DNA from 4 places in the Bacillus sp. SORGH_AS_0510 genome. Region 1 is predicted to be linked to each of the others. Evidence: predicted binding sites of a transcription regulator. Region 1 holds the regulator's gene; each other region holds the start of a gene.

Region 1 (3,808 bases):
ATTATTCGGTGTAAATGGTTCAGGAATGCACATGAACCTTTCATTATTTAAAAATGGTGAAAATGCATTCTTTGATCCAACTGGTGACCTACAAATGAGCGATACTGCTCGTCAATTTATCGCAGGTATCCTTAAGCATGCGCCAAGCTTTACAGCTGTTACAAATCCAACAGTTAACTCATATAAGCGTCTTGTACCAGGTTATGAAGCACCATGTTATGTTGCATGGTCTGCACAAAACCGTTCACCATTAATCCGTATCCCTGCGTCACGTGGATTAAGTACACGTGTAGAGGTACGTAGTGTTGACCCAGCTGCTAACCCATATCTTGCAATGGCTGTTCTTCTAAAAGCTGGTCTAGACGGAATCAAAAACAAGATTACTCCTCCTGCTCCAGTAGATCGTAACATCTATGTGATGAGCAAGGAAGAAAGAATTGAAGAAGGTATCGTTGATCTTCCAGCAACACTAGCTCAAGCTCTAGACCAATTGAAATCTGATGAAATAATCATAGATGGCCTTGGAGAGCACATCTTCGAACACTTTGTAGAAGCGAAAGAAATCGAGTGGGATATGTTCCGTACAGTCGTTCACCAATGGGAACGTGACCAGTATATGAGCATGTACTAAAATCAAAAAACCTTAGCGCCAAAAATGGGTGCTAAGGTTTTTTCATGTAAAAAGCCATGTTGATTTACTTTTCATTTTCTTGGCTGTTTAATAATTTAAATCTAATCATGATCGTATCACCGCCAATACTGGCAATGATGGAAAAAATAATGATCTCTACTAATGAGTTAGGTGCTGTGTACAAAACGAGCAGAAGGGAGGCTACCGAACCTAGAAGCAATTCTTCTAGAAAACCCAGATAAATGAACTTTTTTGTCTTTCTCGGCATAATGATTTTGCCGTGTTTCCGTACATGACCAGCGAATCCCACCAATCCACCAATTACTACAGAGAAAATAATGTCCTCTAACATTGTTTCTCACACTCCTTAAGCCGTTTATTTTTTGGACCTAAGGTAAATCTTGGTGTATTACCATTATATTAAAGTACTGTACTATTATCATGAGTAAATATACTGAATTTTCAATATATTGAACATGATAATGTATATTATTGAAATTTTTCCCAATATAGTGGACAAAAAAAGAGCCGTACCAGTTAGGTATCAGCTCCTTTGTTCTTTAATGGATATGGCGGTAAACACCAATTACTTTTCCTAAGATTGATACATTCCTTAGAATAATAGGTTCCATGCTAGAGTTCTCCGGTTGTAGACGGATATAATCTTTCTCTTTAAAGAATCTCTTACATGTTGCTTCGTCTTCCTCTGTCATGGCTACAACGATATCGCCATTATTCGCTGTTGGCTGCTGTTTAACGATGACATAATCACCGTCAAGAATCCCTGCTTCTATCATACTTTCACCCATGATTTCTAGCATAAATACATGCTCATCAGCTGGTGCCAAACTTTCTGGAAGCGGGAAATACTCTTCTACATTTTCAATCGCTGTAATTGGTAAGCCTGCCGTAACTTTCCCAACTACTGGAACATTGACTACTTTATTTCTCGGAATATTTGCGGTTTCATCGGCTTCTAAAATTTCAATGGCTCTAGGCTTTGTTGGGTCCCGTCTAATGAGACCTTTGCTTTCTAGTCTAGCTAAATGTCCATGGACAGTAGAGCTGGAAGCTAGGCCAACCGCTTCGCCTATTTCTCTAACAGAAGGAGGATAACCTTTGCTCTTAACCTCTTCTTTGATGAAATCCATGATATCCTGCTGCCGCTTTGATATTTTTACCATAAAAAGCACCTCGTCTGGTTAATGTTGACTTTATTATAGCATGTTCGCCTATTTTATACAAACATAAGTTCGAAAATAGAGTTGACAACAAACAAGTGTTCGTCCTATAATAAAAACAACAAAAGAGAACATATATTCCTATTAGAGGTGTAATCGTATGAAAAAAATTTGGAACCAATACTCTTATGCAATTACTCTTATTCTGTTAAGCTGTTCATTAGCAATCATTCTTTCCTTTCAAAATCACTCAAATGATGAGGATCATTATATGAAGGTGACTATTTCGGAGGGAGATTCATTATGGGATATTTCAAACCAGTATTCTACTCAGCACTCACTAACAAATAAACAATTTGTTGGTTGGGTTAAAAAACATAATAAAATTAGTAACGATCAAATTTTTCCTGGTGAAGAGATTATCATCCCTGTTAGCAAGGAAGACTCCACAGACACAACACAGCTTGCTAGCGCTCCAGGAAACTAGTAAGGGGTTTACATGAAAGCAATAATTTACTGTCGTGTTAGCACGAACAAAGATACGCAGGAAACATCATTGGAACGGCAGGAAGAAGAATTAATCCAATTGGCTAAACAGCATCAATTCGAAATTGACACTATTATCAAAGAACAAGCAAGCGGTTATGATTTTGATCGAGAGGGAATCCTTCAACTATTAGACCGAATCAAAGAGAAACAGGTTCATGCGCTGTTAATCCAGGATGAAACACGTCTTGGACGGGGAAATGCCAAGATAGCTCTTCTTCATTGCATATTTAAGGAGGATATCAAACTATATAGCATATCTCATAATGGGGAATTACAACTTTCAGAATCGGATTCAATGGTATTACAAATTGTTAGTATGGTGGAAGAGTATCAACGAAAGCTACATAATGCTAAGATTAAGCGTGGAATGAGGCGGGCGGTAGAGAGAGGATATCAACCCCAAGATAATTTGAAGAATCTCAATGAATCGTCAGGAAGGGAAAAAATTGAGGTTCCCATTCAAGAAATTGTTAGGATGAGGGAAAATGACATGACTTTTTCCGAAATTGCTGCAACTTTCAGAGGGTTGGGGCACCGTATTTCTAAAGCTACCGTACATAGAAGATATCAGGAATATATAGAATCACAAAATGAGTAGACCTTTTGCCTTGTCAGAAGGTCTTATTTTTAGTAAAATCAGATGTCAGACAACTAATTGAAAGGGAGGTTATTGAATGCTATCAAAAGAGAAAATGGATAGAATTAATGAACTTGCGAGAAAATCCAAATCAACAGGATTAACTGAATCAGAAGCAAAAGAGCAATCTAAACTAAGAAGTGAGTATTTAGCAACTTTCCGTTCCAGTATGCTTGATACCTTAACAAATACAAAGTTCATTGACCCTGAAGGTAATGACGTAACACCTGAAAAAATAAAAGCAAGGAAGAAAAATACACTTCATTAATAAATCGGGATACATTTTGTATTCCCTTTTTACATATACAAGCAAATAATGTGTCAAAATAAGAAACAAAATGCCTTTTAGCCTTTATCTAAATGCTTTTTGTTGAATTAAAAACATCGGCAATATAATATTAATGATGTATTTAGTATCCTAGTGATTAAGAAAGGATGTAATTCATGTTTAATTCTATTGATGATTTATCAGTAACATCTATCCGTACGCTTTCCATTGACGCAATCGAGAAAGCAAATTCAGGACATCCTGGTATGCCAATGGGTGCGGCTCCAATGACTTATACATTATGGACACGTTTCATGAATCATAACCCAAAGAACCCTAAATGGTTTAACCGTGATCGTTTTGTTTTATCTGCAGGTCATGGTTCAGCATTGTTATACAGCATGCTTCATTTATCTGGTTATAATTTATCGATGGATGACCTTAAGCAATTCCGTCAATGGGGAAGTAAAACTCCTGGACACCCTGAATATGGTCATACTGAAGGTGTAGAAGCAACAACTGGGCCACTAGGTCAAGGAATC
Region 2 (3,808 bases), 1.4 Mb from region 1:
TGTCTGTTGATTTCTACTCCAATCAACAGGATGTATAAATCAACACTGTTCTTTAACACAGCCTTTATTTCATAAATCCGTCAGTCTGATATCAGCGATATCCCTAACAGGAATACGATGTACTTCTCCAAATCGGTCAACGATATGAAGCCTTTGTTGCAGTTCATCCCAGTAATGGATTTTTCCAATGACGATTTCATAGTTACGATTCCGATAATGTGTAATGGTAACGAACTGATCAAACTCAACGGCTTCAGAGAGTACCTCGTTCATGAGCTCCAACTGCTGTTCATCCATTTCTCTTTTTTGTTCGTATCCGTCTTCCTTCACCCATTCCCTAAGCAATTTCACGTGCTCTGGAAGCATCATCGACGTCCATTTGATTTTCCCGCGGTCGCGAATCATGCGCTTCAACCTTCTTTCGTTACATTTTATGCCCTCCAACTAAGGTGGCCCGGTGCTTGGCGGTTCCTGCAGCTGTATAAGAAACTGCGCGCAGCAGAGAGCCTGCACCGAATCGTCTCCGGACAGCATCAACCACATAGCCCAGCTCTCTTCTCTTGTATGCACTCATATCAAAAAGATCAAGCTGCAGCTCGTGATCATCAATAATATTGCTAATAGCAATAGAAATTTGCCGTACCGTCTTTCCTGTATAATGCTCGTGAAACAATTCCAAACAAACACGGTAAAGCTCCATCGTCACATTTGTTGGCTGTGAAATGGTTCTTGAGCGATGAAAGCCGCCCCCAAATTCATCCTGACTGTACCCTATTCCAAGACTTATGGTTCTCCCCGCCTTTCGATGAGTTCTTGCTCTTCGTGCAACCTCTTCACATATTTCTAAGATGACGGCCTTAATCTCTTCTTCCTCTTTATAATCCCGTAAAAGAATTTGGCTTTTTCCAAAGCTAATTTGTCCCTGAATAATGGTTGCTCCCAAATCAGAAAGGTCCACTCCCCAGGCATGATAATAAAGTTGATTTCCCATAATCCCGAATTTCTTTTCTAGTTTTTCTAAGTCGTAGCGGGCCAGCTGCCCAACGGTAAAAATCCCCATACTATTTAAAGTTTTTTCCACACGCCTGCCAATTCCCCACATTTCTCTAAGCGGCGATACCTTCCAAAGCTTTGTCTGGACATCGTCATATGTCCACTCTGCCACTCCCTTTTTCTTTGCATCAAGATCCAGGCAAAGCTTTGCCATCAACATGTTGGGTCCAATCCCTACTGCACATGGCAACTGAAATTCCCGCTCAATATCATCCTTTATTTTTCGAGCAATCGTCTCAGCATCTCCCCACAAATGCTTAGCACCGTCCACTTTAATGAAACTTTCATCGACGCTATACGTATGAATGGCCTCTTTTGGTACATAGCGGTTAAACACACGCGAAATTTCTGTAGAAATACGTAAATACGTTGCCATCTTGGGCTCAACAATTTGAATCCTCGGATCTTCAGGAATTTCAAACATTCGTGACCCCGTTTTAATCCCAAATTCTTTTTTTAATCTTGGGGAAGCAGCAAGTACTATACTCCCTTGACGGTCCTTATTACCGCAAACAGCTAAATAGCAATTCAAGGGGTCAAGACCAAGCATGACAGCGGAGCAGCTTGCATAAAAGCTTTTCATATCCACACATAAGATTTTGTTTTGAGGCAGCGTACTGTAATCTACCATAGCGTTTCCCTCACATTTATTTTTTCGAACATTTGTTCCTTTTTATTATACTCATAATCATAAGCGAATATGCGTTCGTATTCAATGGGGATTTTTTGACAATTTTTCTTATAGTGATTAACTAAAAAAGCGTTATAATAATGGATGAGGTGTATGTTGGTGGAAAAAGAGCTGATAAAAAAAATGATTTTAAACTGTCTAAAGCAGTATTATTCAACTGAATCCATGCCTATTGGCGAAAAAGATTTAGAGGACCTAATCAATAGGATTTTGCTAGTAAAAGTAGAAGAACCAAAAGCAGATTTACACGAGATCATAAATGACACAGTTTATGAGTTTTTAACCGGGTGAAATTTAGACAAAATAAAAAGCCTCAAATCGAGGCTGGATTAATTACAATTATTTTGAGTTAAATGCTCTCTTGCCCAGACGCTCAAACAACCGAGGAAAGAGAACATAAACCACGCTTCCCATGTTCATCCAGCGCGGCAAATTGATTTCTCTTGTTTTCGTCAGCATGCTATTAACCACCTTACTTGCAACAAATTCAGGCTGAAGCATGTACCGCTGTACATTTTTTACATATGTGCCTTGTTCATCTGCAATGTCAAAAAAATTAGTAGCGATTGGTCCTGGATTAACGGCCGTTACTAGCACATTATAATCCGCAAGCTCCATTCTTAGCGCATTTGTATAACCAAGTACGGCATGCTTAGTAGCTGAGTATACACTTGATTTTGGCGTCGCAATCTTACCTGCCTGCGAGGCAATATTAATGATATGGCCAAAACGCCTCTCCCGCATCTTCGGCAGCACCATACTCGTGCATGCCATCAGCCCCACTACATTCACATCAAACATTCCCTTGATTTCATCCATTGATGCTTTATGTGCTTCACGAAAAATGCCGAAGCCTGCATTATTGACAAGAATATCAACCTGATCAGTCATTTCAAAAATCTGTTTAAATACCTTCTCTACCTGTGCCGTGTCAGATACATCAAGCAGAAAAACATTGACATTAACACGATAGGCTTCCTGAATTTCAGATTGAAGCTTCTCAAGCTTATCAATACTTCTTGCCAACAAAACAAGATTGGCACCGCTTGCTGCACATAGCTTAGCGATTTCTGCACCAATTCCTCCAGATGCACCGGTAATCACTATATTTTTTCCTTTTAATTGTTCCCTTCCCACTTAAACACCTCTACTCGCTTACTCCCGTTTCTCTATCTTTAAGTCGCCTTGTAGAGAACGGGCTGTTTATCATTACTACTAATTTCGCCGATAGAGGCTAAATAGTCAAGTTGAGCGACGGTTTCTGATATGGTAAGCATTAGTTCACGCTGATAGACGGTTGGAAACAGGCGCTTACAGATTTCAAATACAGTTAGTTCCTCCTCTTTCAGCCAATTTTTCACCGTCATCGCTCGTTCATGTTGTCGTGTGAGTCGTTTTTCTATTAGATCTTCCAACTCGTACACTTCTTCACCGTGACCCGTGTACACACAGCGGATCGGATACGCTAGCAGCTTCTTCATCGAATCATTGTGCTGAAGCTGTGGCTTTGGCCTTTCTTTTTCACCGGGTGCCGGCGGCTCAAGTAATGGGTTTGGTGAGATGTGAGCAAGAATCAAATCGCCACCAATTAGTACTCCATCCTTTTCTCGAAAAAGAGCAATTTGACTCTGAGCATGACCTGGGGTTTCAATTACCACCCAATCATTAAGCCCTTTAGGTCTCATCCCTTCAGAAAGATATCCGGTTAGTGACCGATTACAGGAATACTTCAGTGTTTTTCTGAGCTTAGAAAGGAAAGGAAAATACTCCTGCGGGAGACCAAACTCCTTAAAATACAACCGAAAAAACTCTTCTTGTTCTTGAAAAAAATCTTCAGTTGGATGTATCCAACGTTCATTCAATATATGACCATACACTTCTAACGAATCAGGAAAAAAGTCAAGCATTCCTGCATGATCCGGGTGATGGTGGGTAAGAATCACTTGTTCAATGTCCTTGGGGCTTAAATGTAAATTTGCCAGTTGCTCTTTTAATGAATTCCATGACTCTTCCGTCTTTACGCCTGCATCCACTAGTGTTAATCGATCACCTTTAATCAAATAC
Region 3 (3,808 bases), 2.2 Mb from region 1:
CGCCATTGATTTTCTTTTTATTAATTATTTTTACAATCGGTCTTTGGTCGAACAAAGTGGTGATCAAATCCAATTCATTCCTCGAGGAGTACTTTCTAGGGGAAAGACAAATGGGCGGATTTATTCTCGCCATGACCATGGTTGCGACGTATGGAAGTGCCAGTAGTTTTATCGGTGGTCCAGGTATTGCCTATACCCAAGGCTTAGGCTGGGTATTGCTAGCGATGGCGCAGCTGGCAACCGGTTATTTTACCTTAATGGTCCTGGGGAAAAAGTTTGCAATTGTTGCTCGGCAGTATAAAGCCATCACTTTAATTGATTTCCTGAAGGAGCGATATAAGAGTAAAACGGTCGTGCTGCTTTCTGCAGCAAGTATTATTATTTTTCTGTTTTCCTCGATGACTGCTCAGTGGATTGGTGGAGCACGGTTGGTAGAAAGCTTAACAGGACTTTCCTATACCACTGCATTACTGATTTTTGCATTCTCAGTTCTTGTTTTCGTTATTGTTGGCGGCTTTCGAGCGGTTGCGCTAACGGATACGGTTCAAGGCGTTGTGATGTTCATTGGGACCTTAATACTGCTGATTGCCACCATTAAGGCGGGTGGAGGGATTCCTAAAATCATTTCTGATTTAGCAGCCGAGAATCCGAACCTGATCAGCCCGTTTGGTGCTCAGCACAATTTAACCCCGGCGTATGTTTCTTCGTTTTGGATTTTGGTAGGGGTTGGAGTAGTCGGTTTACCGCAAATTACGGTTCGTGCCATGTCGTATAAAAATTCCAAGGCGATGCATAATGCAATTATTATTGGAACGATTGTCGTTGGTTTTATCATGCTTGGGATGCATCTAATAGGTGTGTTTGCGCGTCCTGTTCTACCAAATGTAAAAATTGGAGATACCGTTATGCCATTGCTATCGATGAAAGTGCTGCCACCTTATGTTGCGGGGATTGTTCTAGCGGCACCAATGGCAGCCATCATGTCTACAGTTGATGCCCTTTTAATTCTAGTAAGTTCTGCTTTAGTAAAAGATGTTTATTTAAATTACATTAAGCCAAAAGCAGAGGACAATCATATCAAAAAGGTTAGCTTCAGTGTCACAGCAATTATTGGAATTCTTGTCATCTTGCTTGCCTTGAGTCCACCTGATTTAATTGTCTGGCTGAATTTGTTCTCGTTCGGCGGTCTTGAATCTGTCTTTATTTGGCCGGTGGTTTTGGGCTTATATTGGAGTAAAGGGAATAAATATGGGGCCATTACCTCCATGATTGTAGGAATGGGTTCTTATATTCTATTTGATCGATTGCATCCGAATGCCTTTGGTGTACATACAGTGGTGCTGCCGATCTTGCTGTCCCTACTTTGTTTTATCATTGTAAGCTTGATGACACGTCAAAAAGAAGTTAGCTTTCAAATGAGACAGGAATAATAAGTCTGTAGTCAATTAATATTTTTGTTGCAATTTTGTTCATAAATTTCTAGAATTAATTAACAGAAATTTATTGAATGAGGTGTACCCATTGGTAAATGTTATTGAATACATGTCCGCACTTATTTTGCCAGGGTTACTAGTCCTGCTTTTCACACGAGTTACTTACAATCGACTGATCGGCCTTGTATTAACGGTTGCACTGATCACAGCCTCTGTATATAAAGGGTATACGAATACGTTTGTGTTAATTGTCATTGATGCATTCTCATTGACTGCCGGCTTCTGGCTAGCGACTAAACTGAAGCCAAGAACCGTGAAGAAGACCTAGTAATCTAATAACTCCCCGCAAGTCTGTCAGGAAACTGACAGGCTTTTTATTATTTTCCTTTGTTAAACTGGCCTGTTGATTTCCGCTCCAGGCGCTTCACTTTCCGTGGGTGTTTCGGCGAGCCTCCTCGGCGAAACGCGCCTGCGGGGTCTCGCCTGAACCATACTCCCACAGGACATTGAATATGCTTCTTCGAATCAACACTGCACGAAGGAAATGCGGTAGCATTTTCGAGGATCTTCGCGCCTTCCGCTCCAATCAACAGGGTGTAAAAATCAACACTGTTCTTTAACACAGCCTATTATTTATACAAAAACAACAAAAAAACGAATACTAGTTCGCATATTGTTGGTTTGTTTTTGGGGTAATGTGGTAGAATGTTAATATGAAATTTTAGAGGATACACTTTCCAGCACCATCCTGGTCCCAAACAATTAATTTAGCTGAAAAGTGATTTATATGTACGGGAGGAAATCGTGTGAAAGACCAATTTGAATTAGTCTCAGCGTACTCTCCACAGGGGGATCAGCCGGAGGCCATCCGCCAGTTAGTCGAGGGGATTCGAAATAATAAGCGTCATCAAACGCTCCTTGGGGCAACAGGTACAGGTAAGACCTTCACCGTTTCAAACGTGATTAAAGAAGTAAATAAACCGACCCTTGTGATCGCCCACAACAAAACATTAGCAGGACAGCTTTACAGTGAGTTTAAAGAATTTTTCCCGAACAATGCCGTAGAGTATTTTGTTAGTTACTATGATTACTATCAGCCAGAAGCGTATGTGCCGCAAACCGATACCTTCATTGAAAAGGATGCCAGCATCAACGATGAGATTGATAAGTTACGCCACTCGGCCACTTCTGCTCTTTTTGAACGGAAAGATGTCATCATCATCGCCAGTGTCTCTTGCATCTATGGTCTCGGTTCGCCTGAAGAATACCGTGAGATGGTTCTTTCACTTAGAAGCGGTATGGAAATCGAGCGGAATCAACTGCTCCATCGCTTGGTCGATATCCAATATGAACGAAACGATATCGACTTTAAACGTGGGACGTTTCGTGTTCGCGGAGACGTAGTCGAAATTTTTCCGGTTTCCCGTGACGAGCATTGCGTACGCGTTGAATTTTTCGGTGATGAAATTGACCGGATTCGTGAAGTGGATGCTCTCACCGGTGAGATTATCGGTGAACGCGAGCATATCGCCATTTTCCCAGCCTCCCACTTCGTTACACGAGAAGAGAAAATGCGCGTTGCCATTCAGAACATTGAAAAAGAACTTGAGGAACGGCTAGAGGTACTTCGGTCTGAGGACAAACTGCTTGAAGCGCAGCGGATCGAACAGCGGACCCGTTATGATTTAGAAATGATGAGAGAAATGGGTTTTTGTTCAGGCATTGAGAATTATTCAAGGCACCTGACATTAAGACCTGCAGGTTCAACACCATATACTCTGCTCGACTATTTTCCAGACGATTTTCTCATGATTATCGATGAGTCACATGTTACCCTACCACAAATCAGGGGTATGTTTAATGGTGACAAAGCAAGGAAACAAGTCCTTGTGGACCACGGCTTCCGTCTGCCATCGGCTCTTGATAACCGGCCGTTAACGTTTGATGAATTTGATAAGCATGTTCACAACGCCATCTTTGTCTCAGCGACTCCTGGACCATATGAGCTTGAGCATACACCGGACATGGTTCAGCAAATCATCCGCCCTACTGGACTCTTAGATCCAACGATTGAAGTTCGGCCGATTGAGGGACAAATTGATGACTTAATTGGTGAAATTCAAGAGCGAGTAAAGAAAAATGAGCGTGTTCTCGTAACTACTTTGACGAAGAAAATGTCAGAGGACTTAACCGATTACCTAAAAGAAATCGGTATTAAAGTTCAATATTTACACTCAGAAGTAAAAACGCTCGAACGGATTGAAATCATCCGTGAACTGCGAATGGGGAAATATGACGTTCTTATCGGAATCAACTTGCTTCGTGAAGGTCTGGATATTCCTGAGGTGTCACTCATAACCATTCTTGATGCGGAC
Region 4 (3,808 bases), 520 kb from region 1:
TTCCCAATGCAAACCGCAAGCATATATTGAGCTGTGCTAATTTTTGAAAGACCAGCAACAATATTTACGACTGCCGATGGAGTAAATGGAAAACAAAGGAGTAGAAAAAGGGGACCAAATCCATGCTGATCCACCCAATCCATAAGTTTACGCACCTTTGGATGTCTTGGTAAAAAAGATAACAATCGTTTTTGCCCGTACTTTCTGATTAGTAAAAATACCAATAGTGCTCCAATACAAGTGCCAATCCATGAATATAAAAACCCTAACCAAAGCCCAAAAGCACTGGCATTAGCCATAACAAATAGAAATAAAGGGAGAAACGGAAGAAAGGCTTCGATTATCGTCAGACCAATACCTGGCAATGGACCGAGGGCTCGATACTCCTGTATTAGACTCATAATATTTTCAAGCGTAAACCAAGCTTTCAATGCATCAAAGTCCATCCGTTCTCTCCTTTATCTTTTGTCCTTTTAGTGAGTTATGAATTGATGAAGTGCCTCTTTATTCTTTTCTACATCAATATCCAAAACAGCTCCCTCACCCTTAATTCGCGGTTCAGTAAAGCTATTTTCTATTGGTATTCGTAACGTAGTTACATTTCCTCTTTTATCAGAGAAGAAGTCTTTTGCCATAAATAACATGTCAGATGTGTCCATATTCGTCTTCACATATGGTGTGACAACACCAATCAGTTTTGGCAGCTTCGTAATAGTTTGAAATCCACTTAATTGATTTCCAATTGCATTAACAACCTTTTGTTGACGTTCCACACGTCCAAAATCTCCGATTGCATCATGACGAAACCGAACATATCCAAGAAGTTGTGTACCATTTAATCTTTGTAACCCTGGTTCTAACGTTACATCAATATTCGCAGACATCTTCTTCTCTACATCGATTTCTACTCCATTTGGAAAAGCTTCATCAATCAACTGGACAAAGCCTTGAAAATCAACAATAGCGTAATATTGCAGGTCAATATCAAAGTTTTGTTTTATGGTTTGCCTCATTAACTCTGGACCACCGCGTGAGAAAGCCGAATTTATTTTATGTTTACCATGGCCTGGAATTTCAACGTAACTATCTCTCATAATGGAAGTTAGTTTAAACGTTCCCTTATCCTCATTGTAGTGTACAATCATAATCGTATCTGCCCGAGACTTTTCTTTCCCTCTGGCATCGCTACCGAGCAATAAAATATTCGTATCCCCATACTGATCCTTCTGTCCTTCAAATGTATACACTTCTTCAGGTTCTTGCTTGTCTTTATTTATTTTCTTTAATGATTGATTCATACCCTGTTTGTATTGAAAATATGCATAACCCACTCCTGCTCCAACTAAAAGTAACAATACAAGCAATATGGACGTCCATCTTCTCTTTTTCTTATGTTGATGTTTATCTGCTCTCATACATTTACCACCCATTCGTCCATGTTTTATCTTCATCCTTATATTTGACTCATATTTCTATTTTTAGGTTACTTCATTTAATTCATTTTCCCCTATCAGATATCCTTCTATTAATAAAAACTTTCTCATAAAACCGGCGAAATTTGCAACAAAGAAAGCTCGCCAAATGACGAGCTTGTAAAGAAATAAAGTTATGTTGCATTTATTAGTGCTTTTTCGTAAAATGAATTAGAACGTTTGTTCTCATTTTGTTGAAAGGTGTGGAGCATCGAATGACTCGAATTCCAGAGGATGATCGTGACATAATGGAAAAAGCTATCTACTTACCAATGGTTCTTATTATTCTAAATCGTGATTTATCAGTTGTAGAGAAAAGTCCCTTTAAGTTAAAGAAACCTTATTTGGACTTAATTGAAGAAACAATGAAGGAAATTCAAAGGGAATTGGCTGAGGTAAAACAATATATGAAGAAGAATAAACTCCAAGTCATTGAAACCAAACGGGACGACGCTTTTACGATGTACATGTTTATTTATAAAGGCTATGAGGAAAATCATAATTACTTTAACCCTAGAATTCGAAATAAGGTACAAGAATTAATGGAATCCTACTTACAAAAAAAACATCTGTCCCGTTAATAAATAATGATGGCAATACTTATTTCGGGTTATGGTCTTTTTCACGCTCTATATATTCTCTAGAGGTTTCTGACGCCTTCATTTTTTTGGGTCTGTTAATTAAATATAATGTCTTCTTTTTCCCTTTTCGCTCAATTCTTTGTAATAGTTTGGCTCTAAATAGAGCGGTTCTTTGCATCTGATTGCGAAATGTAGTAAAAGGGATATTGAATACAACGGTTTGTTTATTCGAGAATAAAACTTCAATTTGCTGACTTGATATTTTTGAATAATCTTCAACATGTAATAATGAAATCCAAATACACTCAGGATTTTCGGGTGAGGATGTAGGGAAAACGAAGATGTCTAAACTCGGTTCAATAGCAATGGGCGCTTTACGCGTAAAGCCCATCATTTCTTTAGCTGCTTCTCTTCTAGCATTGTAATTAGAACCAAAATAAATGCAGCTATGTTTGATAATGTCTTGTGGTTTAAAAGGAAACAAGTATTTATCATCAGTCTCACCGATCTGTGAATATAATTTACTACCATATTCCACGGGTCGTATATACATGGTGAATACGTTAAACTCATATGCTTCGCTAAACTTTTTTTTCTTCAATCCATCCAACTCCTACATTAGCATTGACCATATCTTACCACTTTCGACAAATAATTCCTTAGATTATTGAAATTATTGCTAAATTGTTCACATTTTGTCAATTATATAATATTTTTTCAGAAAATTAAAAAAGTATTGATAATAATAAAAAAACTCCATATAATAGAAAAAAGCATCAGAGGTGATTTTCATGGATGAAAAATCTTACACAGATTTAATGAAACTTGGTGCCATGAAACGCAGTAAGATGAAAGAGGGCTTTGTTCAGGATTTATACATCGACATGCTCTTATCTGAAATCCAGCTAACAATGGAAAAGGAAAAATTGTTGAGAAAAATTGACGGGGCCATTGACAGGCGAGACAGACGATCCTTTCTCCTTCTAACCGGACAGCTCAAGGAAATTAACAAACGATTTGGAACCTAAATAACGCTTAATAAACCGTCAAAATATGACGGTTTTTTGTTTTGGCTGTGTTAAAGAACAGTGTTGGTTTATACCACCTGTTGATTGGAGCGGAAGGCACGAAGACTCCTGTGGGAGTATGGTTCAGGGGAGACCCCGCAGGCGCGTTTCTCCGAGGAGGCTCGCCGAAACACCCACGGAAAGCGAAGTGCCTGGAGCGGAAATCAACAGACAATTTCAACAGAGCCTTTGTTTTATAAAAATGAGGCTGACGACATAGTCTTCAGCCCCATACTTGTTATTGATTTTTCTGCTTAATTTCGTATTCCTCCAACATCGAAATCCGATCGAGCATGGAAGGATGAGTATAACGGAAAAGCTTTACTAATAACGGAGGGTTTACTTGACTTAATCCGGAACGGCTTAATTCCTGAAACGAAGTAATCGCAGCCTCTGGATTTTTTGTCATCTCAATCGCATATTTGTCTGCACGTGTTTCCTGATAACGGGATGCAAAATTGGTAAACGGACTCGCCGCAAACAAAAGCATAGACAAAATCATAAGAAATAAAGGAAGGGACCGTATATCTGCCACATCCGTTATTTTTAGTTCCTTTCCCCAGCGCACAGTTGCCCAGTTCATTAACCTGTACGTCAAATATAGTCCCAGCAGGGATAGAAGCAAGTAACCACCGATGCCAAAGTAAATATGCTTTTCGACATAATGACACATTTCATGCGCCATGAT

Evidence for each region. The regulator LexA, encoded in region 1, represses DNA repair genes until DNA is damaged. The targets are predictions, from matches to a motif close to CGAACATATGTTCG.
Region 2: QE429_RS10195 (Y-family DNA polymerase) is a predicted target of LexA. The motif match lies at 1,749-1,762, and genes of this name have one in related genera.
Region 3: uvrB (excinuclease ABC subunit UvrB) is a predicted target of LexA. The motif match lies at 2,089-2,102, and genes of this name have one in related genera.
Region 4: QE429_RS20030 (YhjD family protein) is a predicted target of LexA. The motif match lies at 1,646-1,659, and genes of this name have one in related genera.

Annotation. Positions count from the first base shown of each region.
Region 1 covers NZ_JAUTAU010000001.1:3,399,617-3,403,424, reverse strand. The annotation lists gene glnA (type I glutamate--ammonia ligase) at 1-631, shown strand, start outside; gene QE429_RS17415 (DUF4257 domain-containing protein) at 696-983, opposite strand; gene lexA (transcriptional repressor LexA) at 1,192-1,815, opposite strand; gene yneA (cell division suppressor protein YneA) at 1,973-2,299, shown strand; gene QE429_RS17400 (YneB family resolvase-like protein) at 2,312-2,959, shown strand; gene QE429_RS17395 (DUF896 domain-containing protein) at 3,036-3,266, shown strand; gene tkt (transketolase) at 3,443-3,808, shown strand, end outside.
Region 2 covers NZ_JAUTAU010000001.1:2,005,510-2,009,317, reverse strand. The annotation lists gene QE429_RS10200 (YolD-like family protein) at 70-405, opposite strand; gene QE429_RS10195 (Y-family DNA polymerase) at 425-1,684, opposite strand; gene QE429_RS10190 (YqzH family protein) at 1,844-2,035, shown strand; gene QE429_RS10185 (SDR family NAD(P)-dependent oxidoreductase) at 2,084-2,881, opposite strand; gene QE429_RS10180 (MBL fold metallo-hydrolase) at 2,920-3,808, opposite strand, start outside.
Region 3 covers NZ_JAUTAU010000001.1:1,242,486-1,246,293, forward strand. The annotation lists gene panF (sodium/pantothenate symporter) at 1-1,430, shown strand, start outside; gene QE429_RS06265 (DUF2198 family protein) at 1,543-1,761, shown strand; gene uvrB (excinuclease ABC subunit UvrB) at 2,240-3,808, shown strand, end outside.
Region 4 covers NZ_JAUTAU010000001.1:3,915,078-3,918,885, forward strand. The annotation lists gene QE429_RS20020 (TVP38/TMEM64 family protein) at 1-446, opposite strand, end outside; gene QE429_RS20025 (LCP family protein) at 474-1,415, opposite strand; gene QE429_RS20030 (YhjD family protein) at 1,688-2,053, shown strand; gene QE429_RS20035 (competence protein ComK) at 2,073-2,654, opposite strand; gene QE429_RS20040 (IDEAL domain-containing protein) at 2,845-3,081, shown strand; gene QE429_RS20045 (M48 family metallopeptidase) at 3,359-3,808, opposite strand, start outside.